2 regions of the Streptomyces sp. NBC_00016 genome follow, and region 1 is predicted to be linked to the other one. Evidence: riboswitches for the same ligand, from Rfam matches in the RefSeq annotation. Region 1 holds a riboswitch; the other holds the start of a gene.

Region 1 (7,741 bases):
AGCGGCGTGATCAGTCCGTAATACGCAGGGGATAAGTCCCCTGGAGCGGGAGTCTTCAACGCTTTGGCGATCTGTTGCCAGACTTGGCAGTGAATGGATGCGTAAACGTGATCCGGGTAGTGGGGTTCCGTTATCCGGACGGCGGGTAACGCCCCCCGGACAGTGGCTTATTGGGGCAGAACGGTGGAAAAACGGACCAATCGCCTTCATCTACGCGCGAAGAAGTCCGGTCTCCACTTTATGGCGAACTCGTGCCGGGGGTCAGTAACGTCCGGTGGGCGGATAGCCGTAGCCGCCGGCGGGAGCCTGGGCCGGGGCGGGTGCGTGCGCCTCACGGTCGTAGAAGGGCCGGGCGGTGGCACGCATCCACATCACGACGGGGTCGTACTCGTCCGTCATGGCGACCGTCGACACCGGCAGCCCGTCCGGCACGGCTCCGATGGACTGCTGCATCATCGCCCGTACGGCGTCCACGGCCGGCGGGGAGGAGTCGTACACGTCGAGCCCGATGGCCAGATAGGGCGCACCGAGCGCCGGCTGCACCCAGGCGCGGCGCAACGCGCGGACCGCCGGGGTACGGTGGGCGTTCTGCGCGAGCAGGGCGTAGAACTGCGGGATCTCGATGCCCGGTTCGGACAGCCGCAGCGGCCCGGCCGGCTGGCGCTCCAGGCCGGTGGCGATCCGGCGCAGATCCAGCCACGGGATGCCGACCCCGCCGCCGGGGGCGTGCGGGTTCAGCCAGAGGCCGTAGTGGTCGGGGTAGAGGGTGCGGGCCACGTCCAGCCCGTCGACCACCTCGTACGACCTGTTCCAGCCACTCGCGCTGAGCTCCTGTGCGGAGGTGACGCAGGGGGCGTAGCCGTGTCCTTCGACCTCCATGTTTCCGTACTGGGCGTCCGGGGAGCCGGCCTGGCCGTGCCACAGCAGCATCCAGACCTGGCCGGAGGAGGGGGTCGCGAGCGCGCGCAGGAGCGCCTCGTAGGCGTCGTAGCGCCCGGGCGTGACCTGGCGCAGCATGTGCTCGACCGAGCCGGTCGCGGCAGTGCCAGCGCTCACTTTTTATCGCCCCTTCGAGAAGTTGCCCCGCGTCGGAGTCCAGCTTAGGCGCTCCGCCGGTCCGGCCGTTGAGGGCTCGAGGCCCGCTGTGATCTTCGGGCTGCGGATCGTGTGCGGCCGGGCGCGCCCGGCGGCGGAGCCGCCTACGGACACGGCCCCGCGCCCTTCGGGTGGCTTCACCGGTCCCTCGTGTAGAAGGGGCGGACGCGGGCCCTCAGCCAGTCGCCCACCGGGTCCTGTGCGACGTCCAGGAGGACCAGGTTGACCGGCCACGGGGCCGCGGTCCTGCCCAGAGCCCTGCCCAGAGCCTCCAGCGGCAGTGCCCTCAGGTCGCCTTCCGACTGGGAGAGTTCCACGCCCACGAACATCACCGGGTCCGCCGTCTCGATGGCGGCCAGGCAGCGGCGGGCCGTGCGGACCACGCCCGTGGCCTCGAACTCGGCCGAGGCCGCGGCCAGGAAGTCGATCGGGTCGTCCTGCCAGTCGGGCTCGTAGAGGCGGACCCGGCCGCCGGCCGCGGTGCCGTCCAGCGGGGTGCGGCCCGCCCGGCAGAGCTCGGCCACGGCGGGCGGGGGCAGCGGGACACCGACCACGCCGTCCGGGTTCACCAGGATGCCCACCTGCGGGGGCAGCCCCCGGGCGAACTCCACCGCCGGCGCGATCGTGAACGACATATGCGATCCGACGACCTGCCGGAACTGCTCCTCGGAGCTGAAGACCGGCACGTACACCTGGCCCTCGATCTCCATCGTGGGCAGGTCGAGGGGGCCGCTGTGCGGGCCGCCGCCGCCGGGCAGCGGCACCCAGACGAAGCTGCGTCCGAGCACCTCGACGATCCGGCCGCCGGCTCCCGGCACGCCGAGGGAGACGGAGAGCACCTCCTCCAGCTCGTTGCCGGGCCATCCGCCGTGCGGATGGGGGTGTGCCTGCGCCGGAAAGTCCGCGGAGAAGTCCGTCGGAAAGTTCGCCGGGGGGAAATCCATCTGCCTACCGCCTGCTGAGAACCGCTCACTTCGCTGTGGCTGAAAGGCTAGCGGGTACCGGGGGCCGCACCCGAGCCCTCAGCCCGTGAATCCGATGCGGCGCAGCGTGTCGGCCGCCGCGCGGTCGAGCAGCACCGCCGAGCCGCAGCCCTGGGGCAGCCGCCCCTTCTCCACCGAGCGCGCCAGCCGGGCGGCGGCGTGGCGGTGGCGCAGGAACGCGTACCGGGAGACGCCCCGGCCGCGCTCGCGCTGCCCCTCCAGAGCCGTGTCCGCGCCGACGTCCAGCAGCAGCAGGTGGAGGGTGCCGCCGCGGCGGCGGGCCTCGCGGGCCAGCCAGTCACGGACCCAGGCCTGGGTGCCGCAGTCGTGCACGACGACGCCCTCGCCGCTGCGCAGCGCCCGGCGCAGCCCTGCGTAGTGGGCGAGCCGGACGAGGGGGCGGTAGAGGCCGTAGGGCAGGAAGCGGGGGGCGCGGGCGTCCCAGCGGTCCCGGGTGTCCTGGGAGTCGACGCGGATGCCCTGCACGGTCCGCCGCATGAGGGTGGACTTGCCGCTGCCGGGCAGACCCGTGACCACGACCAGGTCACGGGGACCGAAGAGCAGGCCGTGCGGGCTGCGGCCGGCCCGTTCGCGCAGGTCACGGACGACGGGCGCCGACTGCGGGCCGCACGCCTCCCGGGCCGGGGCGACGGGCTGCGCGGGCAGCGCGATCCCCGAGCCGGTCGCGAATGCCGTGGACCTCGCCCTGGTCGTCCTGTTCACCGTGATCGTCCTCCCCTGGGGTCAGATGGTGTCCTCATCCCCACCGAGCGTAAAGAGAAGGTAATGCGCCACGCCCGGCGATTTCGTGCGCGTACCGACACAAGCCGGTTACAGATGCGGCCTGCCGTGATCGGGGCGAGCCGTGCAATGATGGCCGCGCCAACTGCATACCGGCCGTTTGAATCCGCGCGGGAGAGTCCTCAGCAGCAGCTTCGCTGGGGCGCCGAAGGAGCAAGTCCCTCCCTTGAATCTCTCAGGCCCCGTTACCGCGCGGGCGAGGCACATCTGAAAAGCGGGCCGCTGTCTCCAGTGGCTCCACCCAAGGTGCAAGTCATGACCGATCCCGTGCGGGGCGTCATGGCGAACCTCTCAGGTTCCGATGACAGATGGGGAGGAACGACCTCGCCGTGCCGTCATGCCTTGGGAGACGAACGCCCGATGAGCAGTACCGACCCCGCATCCGCCCAGACCGCCGAACAGCGCCACACCGCCCTCGACGCGGTGCATCGCGCGCTCGGCGCGACGATGACCGACTTCGCCGGCTGGGACATGCCCCTGCGCTACGGCTCCGAGCGCGACGAGCACCACGCCGTCCGCACCAGGGCCGGGCTCTTCGACCTGTCGCACATGGGTGAGATCACCGTCACCGGCCCGCAGGCCGCCGCCCTTCTCGACTTCGCCCTGGTGGGCAACATCGGGGCGGTCAGGAACGGCCGCGCCCGCTACACGATGATCTGCCGGCCGGACGGCGGCATCCTGGACGACCTGATCGTCTACCGGCTGGCCGACACCGAGTTCATGGTGGTGGCCAACGCCTCCAACGCGCAGGTCGTGCTGGACGCGCTGACCGAGCGCGCCGAGGGCTTCGACGCGGAGGTCCGCGACGATCGCGACGCCTACGCGCTGATCGCCGTGCAGGGCCCCGAGTCCCCCGGCATCCTCGCCGCCGTCACCGACGCCGACCTGGACGGCCTGAAGTACTACGCCGGTCTGCCCGGAACCGTCGCCGGCGTCCCCGCCCTGATCGCACGCACCGGCTACACCGGCGAGGACGGCTTCGAACTGTTCGTCCGGCCGGATGACGCCGTGGAGCTGTGGCAGGCGCTGACCAAGGCCGGCGAGGGCGTCGGACTGGTGCCCTGCGGTCTGTCCTGCCGGGACACGCTGCGCCTGGAGGCGGGCATGCCGCTGTACGGGCACGAGCTGAGCACCTCCCTCACCCCGTTCGACGCGGGGCTCGGCCGGGTGGTGAAGTTCGACAAGGACGGCGACTTCGTCGGGCGTACGGCCCTGGAGGCGGCCGCCGAGCGCGCCGCCTCGCAGCCCCCGCGCGTCCTCGTCGGCCTGGTCGCCGAGGGCCGTAGGGTCCCGCGCGCCGGGTTCGCCGTCGTCGCCGGCGGCGAGGTGATCGGCGAGGTCACGTCCGGCGCCCCCTCCCCCACCCTCGGCAAGCCGCTCGCGATGGCGTACGTCGACGCCGCGCACGCGGCGCCGGGGACCACGGGCGTCGGCGTGGACATCCGAGGCAGCCACGAGCCGTACGAGGTCGTGGCGCTGCCGTTCTACAAGCGCCAGAAGTAGACACTGGGCGCGTTGACGCCCGCCCGTACGTGACCCCGCGCACATTTCCGCTGCTCACGTGCGTTTCCAGCACTCCCCCATTCACCAGCACCCTCCCGCGTACAGGAGAATTCAAGCCATGAGCAACCCCCAGCAGCTGCGCTACAGCAAGGAGCACGAGTGGCTGTCGGTCGCCGAGGACGGCGTCTCGACGGTCGGCATCACGGAGCACGCGGCCAACGCGCTCGGCGACGTGGTCTTCGTACAGCTCCCGGAGGTCGGTGACACGGTGACCGCGGGCGAGACCTGCGGCGAGCTGGAGTCGACCAAGTCGGTCAGCGAGCTGTACGCGCCGGTCTCCGGTGAGATCGTCGAGGTCAACCAGGACGTCGTCGACGACCCGGCGCTGGTGAACTCCGCCCCCTTCGAGGGCGGATGGCTGTTCAAGGTACGCACGGCGGGCGAGCAGGACGACCTGCTCTCCGCCGACGAATACACCGCCTTCACCGCCGGCTGAGGAGTCGTAGACGCATGTCCGTCCTGAACACGCCCCTGCACGAGCTCGACCCGGAGATCGCCGCCGCGGTCGACGCCGAGCTGAACCGCCAGCAGTCCACGCTCGAGATGATCGCCTCGGAGAACTTCGCTCCGCTCGCGGTGATGGAGGCGCAGGGCTCGGTCCTGACCAACAAGTACGCCGAGGGCTACCCGGGCCGCCGCTACTACGGCGGCTGCGAGCACGTCGACGTGGCCGAGCAGATCGCGATCGACCGGATCAAGGAGCTGTTCGGCGCCGAGTACGCCAACGTCCAGCCCCACTCGGGCGCCTCCGCCAACCAGGCCGCCCTGTTCGCGATGGCCCAGCCCGGCGACACGATCCTCGGCCTGGACCTGGCGCACGGCGGTCACCTGACCCACGGCATGCGGCTGAACTTCTCCGGCAAGCAGTTCGACGTGGTCGCCTACCACGTCGACGACGCCGGCCTGGTCGACATGGCCGAGGTCGAGCGGCTCGCCAAGGAGCACCGCCCGAAGGTGATCATCGCGGGCTGGTCGGCGTACCCGCGGCAGCTGGACTTCGCGGAGTTCCGCCGGATCGCGGACGAGGTCGAGGCCTTCCTGTGGGTCGACATGGCGCACTTCGCGGGTCTGGTCGCGGCCGGTCTCCACCCGAACCCGGTGGAGTACGCCGACGTCGTCACGTCCACCACCCACAAGACGCTGGGCGGCCCCCGCGGCGGCATCATCCTCGCGAAGAAGGAGTTCGCGAAGAAGCTGAACTCGTCCGTCTTCCCGGGCTTCCAGGGCGGTCCCCTGGAGCACGTGATCGCGGCCAAGGCGGTCTCCTTCAAGGTCGCGGCGAGCGAGGACTTCAAGGAGCGTCAGGCCCGCACGGTCGAGGGCGCGAAGATCCTCGCCGAGCGCCTGACCGCGCCGGACGCCCGCGCGGCCGGCGTGAACGTCCTGTCCGGCGGCACCGACGTGCACCTGATCCTGGTCGACCTGCGCGAGTCCGAGCTGGACGGTCAGCAGGCCGAGGACCGGCTCCACGAGGTCGGCATCACGGTCAACCGCAACGCGGTCCCGAACGACCCGCGCCCCCCGATGGTCACCTCCGGACTGCGGATCGGCACGCCCGCCCTCGCGACCCGCGGCTTCACCGCCGAGGACTTCGCCGAGGTCGCGGACGTGATCGCCGAGACGCTGAAGGCGCCGTCCCCCTTCGCGGCGGCCGAAGCGGCGGCGCTCAAGGCCCGGGTCACGGCCCTCGCCGACAAGCACCCGCTGTATCCCGGTCTGAGCAAGTAGTTCCTTTTCCCGGGTGCCGCGCACACTGAGAGGTGTGGGCGGCACCCCGCACCACCCTGCATTGAGGAGTTCCCCCGTGGCCATCTCGGTCTTCGACCTGTTCTCGATCGGCATCGGCCCGTCCAGCTCCCACACGGTCGGCCCGATGCGCGCGGCCCGCATGTTCGCCCGGCGGCTGCGGGGCGAGGGCCTACTGGATTCCGTCGCGTCGGTGCGCTGCGAGCTGTACGGCTCGCTCGGTGCGACCGGCCACGGCCACGGCACGCCGAAGGCGGTGCTGCTCGGCCTGGAGGGCTCCTCGCCGCGCACGGTGGACGTGGAGGGCGCGGACGACCGGGTGGAGCAGATCAGGGGTTCCGGCCGGCTGCGGCTGCTGGGCTCGCACGAGATCCCGTTCTCCTTCGACGAGGACCTGGTCCTGCACCGCCGCAAGGCCCTCCCGTACCACGCCAACGGCATGACGATATGGGCCCACGACGCCCAGGGCGCCGAGCTGCTGGCGAAGACGTACTACTCGGTCGGCGGCGGCTTCGTCGTGGACGAGGACGCGGTCGGCGCGGACCGCATCAAGCTCGACGACACGGTCCTGAAGTACCCCTTCCGCACGGGCGACGAGCTGCTGCGGCTGGCGAAGGAGACCGGCCTGTCGATCTCCTCGCTGATGCTGGAGAACGAGCGCGCCTGGCGCACCGAGGACGAGATCCGGGACGGGCTGCTGGAGATCTGGCGGGTGATGCAGGCCTGCGTGTCCCGGGGCATGTCCCGCGAGGGCATCCTGCCGGGCGGCTTGCGGGTCCGCCGTCGGGCTGCCATGACGGCGCGTCAACTGCGGGCGGAGGGCGACCCGTTGGCGCTCTCCATGGAGTGGATCACGCTGTACGCGATGGCGGTGAACGAGGAGAACGCGGCCGGCGGCAGGGTGGTGACGGCCCCCACCAACGGCGCGGCCGGCATCATCCCGGCGGTCCTGCACTACTACGTGAACTTCGTGCCGGGCGCCGATGAGGACGGGGTGGTCCGCTTCCTGCTCGCGGCCGGCGCGATCGGCATGCTCTTCAAGGAGAACGCCTCCATCTCCGGCGCCGAGGTCGGCTGCCAGGGCGAGGTCGGCTCGGCCTGCTCGATGGCGGCGGGCGCGCTGGCCGAGGTCCTCGGCGGCTCCCCCGAGCAGGTCGAGAACGCGGCCGAGATCGGCATGGAACACAACCTCGGCCTGACCTGCGACCCCGTGGGCGGCCTGGTCCAGATCCCGTGCATCGAGCGCAACGGCATGGCCTCGGTGAAGGCGGTCACCGCGGCCAGGATGGCGATGCGCGGCGACGGTTCGCACAAGGTGTCCCTGGACAAGGTCATCAAGACGATGAAGGAAACGGGCGCGGACATGAGCGTCAAGTACAAGGAGACGGCCCGGGGTGGGCTGGCGGTGAACATCATCGAGTGCTAGGGAAGCAGGCCCTCCCTGATCACGAGGTGGAACATCCCCGGGACCAGCTGGACGCAGGGGCCTGCCATGAAGTGGTACGCGTTCACGGCGGTGACGATCCGGCCGTCCCGGACGCGAGCTGCGGCTG
Region 2 (7,741 bases), 4.8 Mb from region 1:
GGCCGTCCTGCTCTACGTGACCGTCGTGAACGTCATCGAGCGCCCCGACGGCGTCAAGATCGGCGCCTGCTTCATCGCGGGCATCATCCTGGTCTCGCTGCTGTCCCGGCTGGCCCGAGCCTTCGAGCTCCGGGTGACCAGCGTGACGCTGGACCCGATGGCGGAACGTTTCATCCGGGACATGGCCAGCCGCAAGATACGGTTCATCGCCAACGAGCCCGACCAACGCGACAAGGCCGAGTACCGCGACAAGATCGAACAGATCCGGCAGGACAATGACATCCCGGGGGAGGATTTCGTCTTCGTCGAGGTCACCGTCGTCGACCCCTCCGAGTTCGAGTCCGGCCTGACCGTACGCGGCGAGGTGCTGCACGGCCGCTACCGCGTCCTGACCCTGGAGTCCTCCTCCATCTCCAACGCCCTGGCCGCGCTGCTGCTGAACACCCGTGACTCCACCGGCTGCATCCCGCACATCTACTTCGAGTGGACCGAGGGCAACCCCTTCGCCAACTTCCTGCGCTTCTTCCTGTTCGGCCAGGGCGAGGTCGCCCCGGTCACCCGGGAGGTCCTGCGCGAGGCCGAACCGGACCGCGACCGCCGCCCCCGCGTCCACACCGGCTGACCCGTCCCGGGCGTTTCGTCCCGGGACGAAACGAAGAGCTCCGACCCGACCCTCCCGACGCCGCCAGGACGACGCATACCCGCACATAACCCGCATAAGGCGACCCGCGGCCTACCGTTGACGCTCATGAGCCTGAGCATCCGCAACCAACTCCCCGGCACCGTCACCGCCGTCCGCCCCGGCGAGGTGATGGCCACCGTCAAGATCCGTCTGGACGGCGGCCAGGACCTCACGGCGGCCATCACGCTGGAGGCCGTGAACCAGCTCGCCCTGGCCGCGGGCACCGCCGTCCGCGCCCTGGTGAAGTCGACGGAGGTCTCCCTGGCCACCGGCCGGGTCGACGGCCTCTCGATCCGCAACCAGCTCACCGGCACGATCACCGGCCTGGTGACGGGCGAGGTCATGGCCTCGGTGAAGGTCTCCATGGACGGGGGCGAACTCACCTCGGTGATCACCAAGGAAGCAGCCACCGACCTCGGCCTCTTCGTCGGCTCCGACGTCATCGCGCTGATCAAGGCGACCGAGGTGTCCCTGGCGACGGCCTAGCACGCGTGAGGGCCCCCGCCCGGAACGGACGGGGGCCCTCACGCACCGGCTCAGTCCTCGTACGCGTCCAGCGGCGGGCACGAGCAGACCAGGTTCCGGTCGCCGAAGGCCTGGTCGATCCGGCGCACCGGCGGCCAGTACTTGTCGGCGGCCGACACACCGGCCGGGAAGACGGCCTCCTCACGCGTGTACGCGTGCTCCCACTCCCCGCCCAGCGCGGCCGCGGTGTGCGGGGCACCGTGCAGCGGGTTGTCCTCGGCCGGCCATGCGCCCGCCCCGACCTTCTCGATCTCCGCACGGATGGCGATCATCGCCTCACAGAAACGGTCGATCTCGATCAGGTCCTCGGACTCGGTCGGTTCGATCATCAGCGTCCCGGCCACCGGGAACGACATCGTCGGCGCGTGGAACCCGTAGTCGATGAGCCGCTTGGCGACGTCGTCGACGCTCACGCCGGTCGCCTTGGTCAGCGGCCGCAGGTCGATGATGCACTCGTGCGCGACCAGCCCGCCCGGCCCGTTGTAGAGCACCGGGTAGTGCGGCTCCAGCCGCTTGGCGATGTAGTTGGCGCTCAGCACGGCCACCTGCGTGGCCCGCTTGAGCCCCTCGCCGCCCATGAGCCGCACATACGCCCACGAGATCGGCAGTATCCCGGCGGAACCCCAGGGAGCCGCGGAGATCGGCCCCACCCCGGTCTCCGGCCCGGCGGCGGGCTGCAGCGGGTGGTTCGGCAGATACGGCGCCAGGTGCGACCGTACGGCGACCGGTCCGACGCCCGGGCCGCCGCCGCCGTGCGGGATGCAGAACGTCTTGTGCAGGTTCAGGTGCGAGACGTCCCCACCGAAGTGCCCCGGCTTGGCGAGACCGACGAGCGCGTTGAGGTTGGCGCCGTCGACGTACACCTGCCCGCCCGCCTCGTGCACCTGGGCGCAGATGTCGGCGACGTGCTCCTCGAACACCCCGTGCGTCGACGGGTAGGTGATCATCAGCACCGACAGCTCGTCCCGGTGCCGCTCGATCTTCGCCCGCAGGTCCTCGACGTCGATCTCGCCGTCCTCGGCGGTCTTCACGACGACGACCTTCATGCCCGCCATCACGGCACTGGCCGCGTTCGTGCCGTGCGCGGAGGACGGGATGAGGCACACGGTCCGCTGCTCGTCGCCGTTGCCCCGGTGGTACCCGCGGACGGCGAGCAGCCCGGCCAGCTCGCCCTGCGACCCGGCGTTCGGCTGGAGCGACACCTTGTCGTACCCGGTGACCTCGGCGAGCCGCTCCTCCAGCTCGCGGATGAGCGTCAGATAGCCCTCCGCCTGCTCGGCCGGCGCGAAGGGGTGCAGCTGCCCGAACTCGGGCCAGGTGACCGGCTCCATCTCGGTGGTCGCGTTGAGCTTCATGGTGCAGGAGCCCAGCGGGATCATGCCCCGGTCCAGCGCGTAGTCCCGGTCCGCGAGCCTGCGCAGGTAGCGCAGCATCGCGGTCTCGGAACGGTGCTGGTGGAAGACGGGATGCGTCAGCACCGCGTCGGACCGCAGCAGCCCGGCGGGCAGGGAGTCGGCGGTGGCCGCGTCGAGCGCCTCGATGTCGCCGTCCACCCCGAAGGCGGCCCAGACGGCGGACACCTGCGCCCGCGCGGTCGTCTCGTCGCAGGCGATCGACACCTGGTCGGCGTCGACGAGGTGCAGGTTGACCCCGCGCTCCCGCGCGGCGGCGACGACCTCGGCGGCCTTCGCCGGCACCCGTACGGTCAGCGTGTCGAAGTACGACCCGTGCACGACCTCGACACCACCGGCCTCGAGCCCGGCGGCGAGGATGGAGGCGTACCGGTGCGTGCGCCGGGCGATCGCCCGCAGCCCGTCGGGACCGTGATAGACGGCGTACATCCCCGCCATCACCGCCAGCAGCACCTGCGCCGTGCAGATGTTGCTGGTGGCCTTCTCGCGCCGGATGTGCTGCTCACGCGTCTGGAGCGCGAGCCGGTAGGCCTTGTGCCCGTCGGCGTCCACCGACACGCCCACCAGCCGCCCGGGCAGGCTGCGCGCGAACTGCTCGCGGACGGCCATGTAACCGGCGTGCGGCCCGCCGAAGCCCATCGGCACGCCGAACCGCTGCGTCGTTCCGACGGCGATGTCCGCCCCCAACTCGCCCGGCGACTTCAGCAGCGTCAGCGCGAGCAGATCCGCGGCGACGGTGACGAGCGCGCCGAGCCCGTGCGCCTGGTCGACGAGCGCCTTGAGGTCACGTACGGCACCGGAGGCGCCGGGGTACTGGACGAGCACGCCGTTGATCTCCCGCGCGGCGATCTCCGCCGGGATCCCGTCGCTCAGGTCGGCGACGACGATCTCCACGCCTGTCGGCTCGGCGCGGGTCTCGATCACGGCGATGGTCTGCGGCAGCGCGTCCGCGTCGATGAGGAAGAGGCCCTTCTTGTTCTTCCCCATGCGCCGGGACAGCGCCATCGCCTCGGCGGCCGCCGTGCCCTCGTCGAGCAGCGACGCACCGGAGGTCGGCAGCCCGGTGAGGTCGGCGACGACGGTCTGGAAGTTCAGCAGCGCCTCGAGCCGGCCCTGGGAGATCTCCGGCTGGTACGGCGTGTAGGCCGTGTACCAGGCCGGGTTCTCCATGACGTTGCGCAGGATGACGGGCGGCGTGAACGTCCCGTAGTAGCCGAGGCCGATCATCGAGTCGAGGACCTGGTTGCGGTCGGCCAGCGAGCGCAGCTCGGCCAGCACCTCGGCCTCGGTGCGCGCGCCCGGCAGGTCCAGCGCGTCGGCGTTCTTGATCACATCCGGGACCGCTGCGGCGGTGAGCTCGTCGAGCGAGCCGTAGCCGACCTGTGCGAGCATCTTGGCCCGCGCTTCGAGGTCGGGCCCGATGTGGCGCTGTTCGAAGGGGATTCCCTGCTCGAGCTCTGTGAGCGGAATGCGGTGGGCGGTCATTACGGAGGCCTCCTGGTCTGACACGACCTTCGAGGGTCACCACGGTGGGTACCCGGACGGCCTCCCCCTCTGTCATCTCAACCTGAGAGCTTCACCGGGCCGCCCGAGGGCACCCGGCTTTCACCGTCGGTGAGAGCGGAAGCCGTCGACGCCGTCGGCAACCGCCCTGCTTTCCAGAGTGACCTCGTCCGTGCGGTACGTGAGCCTGAGAGATTCCGGGGAGGATTTGCTCCTTCGGCGCCTCCGGTGATGTCCGGAGGACTCTCCCGCGCGGTGTCAGCAGCCGTTGTCAGACTACCAGCGGGGTCAACGAGACTCGCTCGAGTGGCCGCTCATCCCAATGTGCTCTTTTGTAGTGCTTACGGATGAGTTGCGACCAAGTGGAGGGCCCGTGCAGACCGACATCGATCCGCGCAACCTGATCGGCCGCAAGGCGTTCGACCGCAACGGCACCAAGATCGGCACGGTCGACGAGGTCTATCTCGACGACGCCACCGGAGTTCCGGAGTGGGCGGCCATACGCACCGGTCTGTTCTCCCGCGACGCCTTCGTCCCCCTGGAGCCCAGCCAACTGGTCGAGGGCACCCTGCGCATCCCCTTCGAACGGGCCCTGATCAAGGACGCTCCCGACTTCGGCGTGGGTCGCCACCTCTCCCCCGAACAGGAGCTCCAGCTCTACCACCACTACGGCCTCGACGTGGGCGCCGCTCCCCCGCTCCCCGACCGCGACTTCGGCCGACTGGCGGGTACGGACGACAGCTGAACCCTCTCGGCCCCTCAGCCGCAGGCCTGTAGCAGCGCCCCGAGAATCCCGGCAGGGTCGTACAGCGGCCGGGCGCCGTCCGTGACGGCTCTTCGGGTGCCGGCATCGACCGGATCGGTCCGCGCCCAGTGGGCGGAACCGATCACCACCGCGCCCTGCAGACCGGAGGCGGTCATATACCGCCATTCGGTGACGGACCCCCGTTCCTGGACCCGGACCACCTCCCCCAGGGCCGGCTCACGTGCCCACCCGTCGTCCTCCGCGTATCGGGCAGGCGCCGTCGACAACACCACGAGGTCCACATCCGAGTCGGGACGCGCGGCCCCGCGCGCAAAGGACCCGACGAGCAGCAGCCCCACCACGTCGCTCCGGTTCCCCGCCCACCGGGTGACCCGGTCCACCACCCGGCCCATCTCCGCTTCGCGCTCCGGCGACGCCCCCGCCGGGTCCGCGAACTGGCCTCCGTGCAGCTTCATGCAGCTCCCCATCCGTCACCGGTGTCGCCTCTCGGGACACCGCCACCGCTCCGACGCACCCCACACTTCGAACCGCTTCACTCTGTGTAACTGATCCGCCTCACGCGGAGTTCCCGGACTCCACCCCCGACGGCTTCGCCTCCGGACGCGGCGCTCCCGCCGCCGTTCCGCCACCGTCGTCCTCAGGTCTTCGTCGCACCAACGGCAACGGATCCGCCGGCTCCAGCCCCGGATCGTCGGTCCTGAAGGTACGCACCCGTCCCGGCTCCGACTCGGGCGTCTCGAACCGCACGGTGACCCGGCCCAGCCCGCTGCCCTGCACCCAACCGTGTCCGAGCTCGGCATGCCGCACGTCGTGTCCTGGGCGCCACTGGCGCTCGACCGGTACCGGCACCTCGCCGACGGGCTCGTCCGCGAGTTCCTCCTCGGACCCGTCCGCCCGGTCCTCGGCGGCCTGCGCGAACAGATCCTCCTGCGTGAAGTCCGCCAGCCCGCTGACGCCCACCCCGAGCAGCCGCACCCCGCCCGTCGTGTCCACCGAGTCCAGCAACCGGGCCGCCGCCTCCCGGACCACCGCCGGATCATCGGTGGGCCCGCGCAGGGTCTCGGACCGGGTGAGCGTGGAGAAGTCGTACCGCCGCACCTTCAGCACGATGGTCCGCCCCGACAGACCGGCCCCCCGCAGCCTGCGCACACACCGGTCCGCGAGCCGCTGCACCTCCAGCTCCACCCGGACCCGGTCGTGGATGTCCACGTCGTACGTGTCCTCGACCGACACCGACTTGGTCTCCCGCTCCGCCACCACGGGCCGGTCGTCGCGGGCCAGCGCCATGGCGTACAGCGCGTGCCCGTGCGCCTTGCCCAGCAGCCGCACCAGCTCGTCCTCACCCGCCTCGGCGATCTCGTCGATCGTGGTGATCCCGGCCCGGCGCAGATGGTCCCCCGTCGCCGGGCCGACCCCCGGCAGGGTCCGCACCGACAGCGGCCCGAGCAGGGCCCGCTCGGTCCCCGGCTCGATGAGCACCAGCCCGTCGGGCTTCGCCTGCTCCGAGGCGATCTTCGCCAGCATCTTGCAGGAAGCCAGGCCCACCGAACCCGTGAGCCCGGTGACGGCCCGTATGTCCGCGCGCAGCCTGATCCCCGCCAGCCGCGCCGACTCGCTGTCCCAGGCCGCTCCCCCGGCATCCAGGTCGACGAAGGCCTCGTCCAGACTCAGCGGCTCCACCAGCGGCGACAGCGCCCGCAGCAGCCCCATGACCTGCTCGCTGATCGACCGGTAGAACGCGAAGCGCGGGACCAGATACGCGGCGTTCGGAGCCCGTCGGCGCGCCTGGGCCATGGGCATCGCCGAGTGCACTCCGAAGACCCGCGCCTCGTAGGAGGCGGTCGCGACCACTCCACGGGGCCCCAGACCCCCCACGACCACGGCTTTCCCGCGCAGGCTCGGCTTGGACGCCTGCTCCGCCTGGGCGAAGAAGGCATCCATGTCGAGATGCAGGATCGTGGGCGCGTTTCTCACATGTCCGATGCTGCACCACGCCACTGACAATGACGTCGTACAGCCGCCCCCAGCGCCCCAGGAGGGGTGTCGGGTGTCAGACCGCCCGGTTGCGCCGACGGGCCAGTTCGTCCGCCGGATTGTGCCCGACGAGCGTCTCCCCGGTGTCGACACGCTCCCCGTGCAACTGCGACAGCGCGCTCTCGACGTCCCGCCACACCACGCCCACAGCGATCCCGAAGATGCCCTGACCGCCCTGGAGCAGCGCGTGGACCTCGTCCGGCGAGGTGCACTCGTAGACCGTGGCGCCGTCGCTCATCAGCGTCATGCGCTCCAGGTCGCTGAACCCGCGCTCCCGCAGGTGCTGCACGGCGGTGCGGATGTTCTGCAGCGACACCCCAGTGTCGAGGAACCGCTTGACGATCTTCAGGACGACGACGTCCCGGAAGCTGTACAGACGCTGCGTGCCGGACCCGTGTGCGGGCCGCACGCTCGGCTCCACCAGCCCGGTGCGGGCCCAGTAGTCCAGTTGCCGATAGGTGATGCCGGCGGCCGCGCAGGCCGTCGGACCGCGATAGCCGATCTGCTCGGACGCCATGGACGTCGCCCCTCCGCTGCTCGGCACGGCCGCCGGTCGCTGCGGAGCGTGGTCGGCCGCGCTGCTCTGCTGGGGGTACCCCCTGCTCGAGCGTGCTGGAGAGCCCGGGGAAGGGTACGGACCGCTCCCCCCGACACCGAGTCCGGGGGCACCCCCAGCCGTACCGTCGCCGCTGCTTCTCACGCCGACCTCCGTCCTTGACCTGCCTTGTCGACGGTAGGCAGTCACCAGGGGTGCGTCAACGATCGCCACACTCGGCACGCCGAGTGATAATCACCCTGAGAGTGGTTTCCCGCACCCCG

Evidence for each region. Region 1 has a riboswitch for glycine ahead of gcvT (glycine cleavage system aminomethyltransferase GcvT). Riboswitches for the same ligand answer to the same signal wherever they lie in the genome.
Region 2: another riboswitch for glycine. It lies ahead of gcvP (aminomethyl-transferring glycine dehydrogenase); the one in region 1 lies ahead of gcvT (glycine cleavage system aminomethyltransferase GcvT).

The regions. Positions count from the first base shown of each region.
Region 1 is NZ_CP108304.1:3,293,273-3,301,013, forward strand. It holds gene OG933_RS14390 (enhanced serine sensitivity protein SseB C-terminal domain-containing protein) at 262-1,017, opposite strand; gene OG933_RS14395 (enhanced serine sensitivity protein SseB) at 1,233-2,039, opposite strand; gene OG933_RS14400 (AAA family ATPase) at 2,118-2,807, opposite strand; glycine riboswitch at 2,981-3,080, shown strand; gene gcvT (glycine cleavage system aminomethyltransferase GcvT) at 3,240-4,382, shown strand; gene gcvH (glycine cleavage system protein GcvH) at 4,501-4,878, shown strand; gene glyA (serine hydroxymethyltransferase) at 4,893-6,170, shown strand; gene OG933_RS14420 (L-serine ammonia-lyase) at 6,247-7,614, shown strand; partial or broken gene OG933_RS14425 (cytidine deaminase) at 7,656-7,741, opposite strand, start outside.
Region 2 is NZ_CP108304.1:8,132,778-8,140,518, reverse strand. It holds gene OG933_RS36055 (amino acid transporter) at 1-622, shown strand, start outside; gene OG933_RS36050 (TOBE domain-containing protein) at 749-1,168, shown strand; gene gcvP (aminomethyl-transferring glycine dehydrogenase) at 1,219-4,104, opposite strand; glycine riboswitch at 4,288-4,383, opposite strand; gene OG933_RS36040 (PRC-barrel domain-containing protein) at 4,496-4,867, shown strand; gene OG933_RS36035 (nucleotidyltransferase domain-containing protein) at 4,882-5,343, opposite strand; gene OG933_RS36030 (DNA polymerase IV) at 5,444-6,862, opposite strand; gene OG933_RS36025 (MerR family transcriptional regulator) at 6,939-7,622, opposite strand.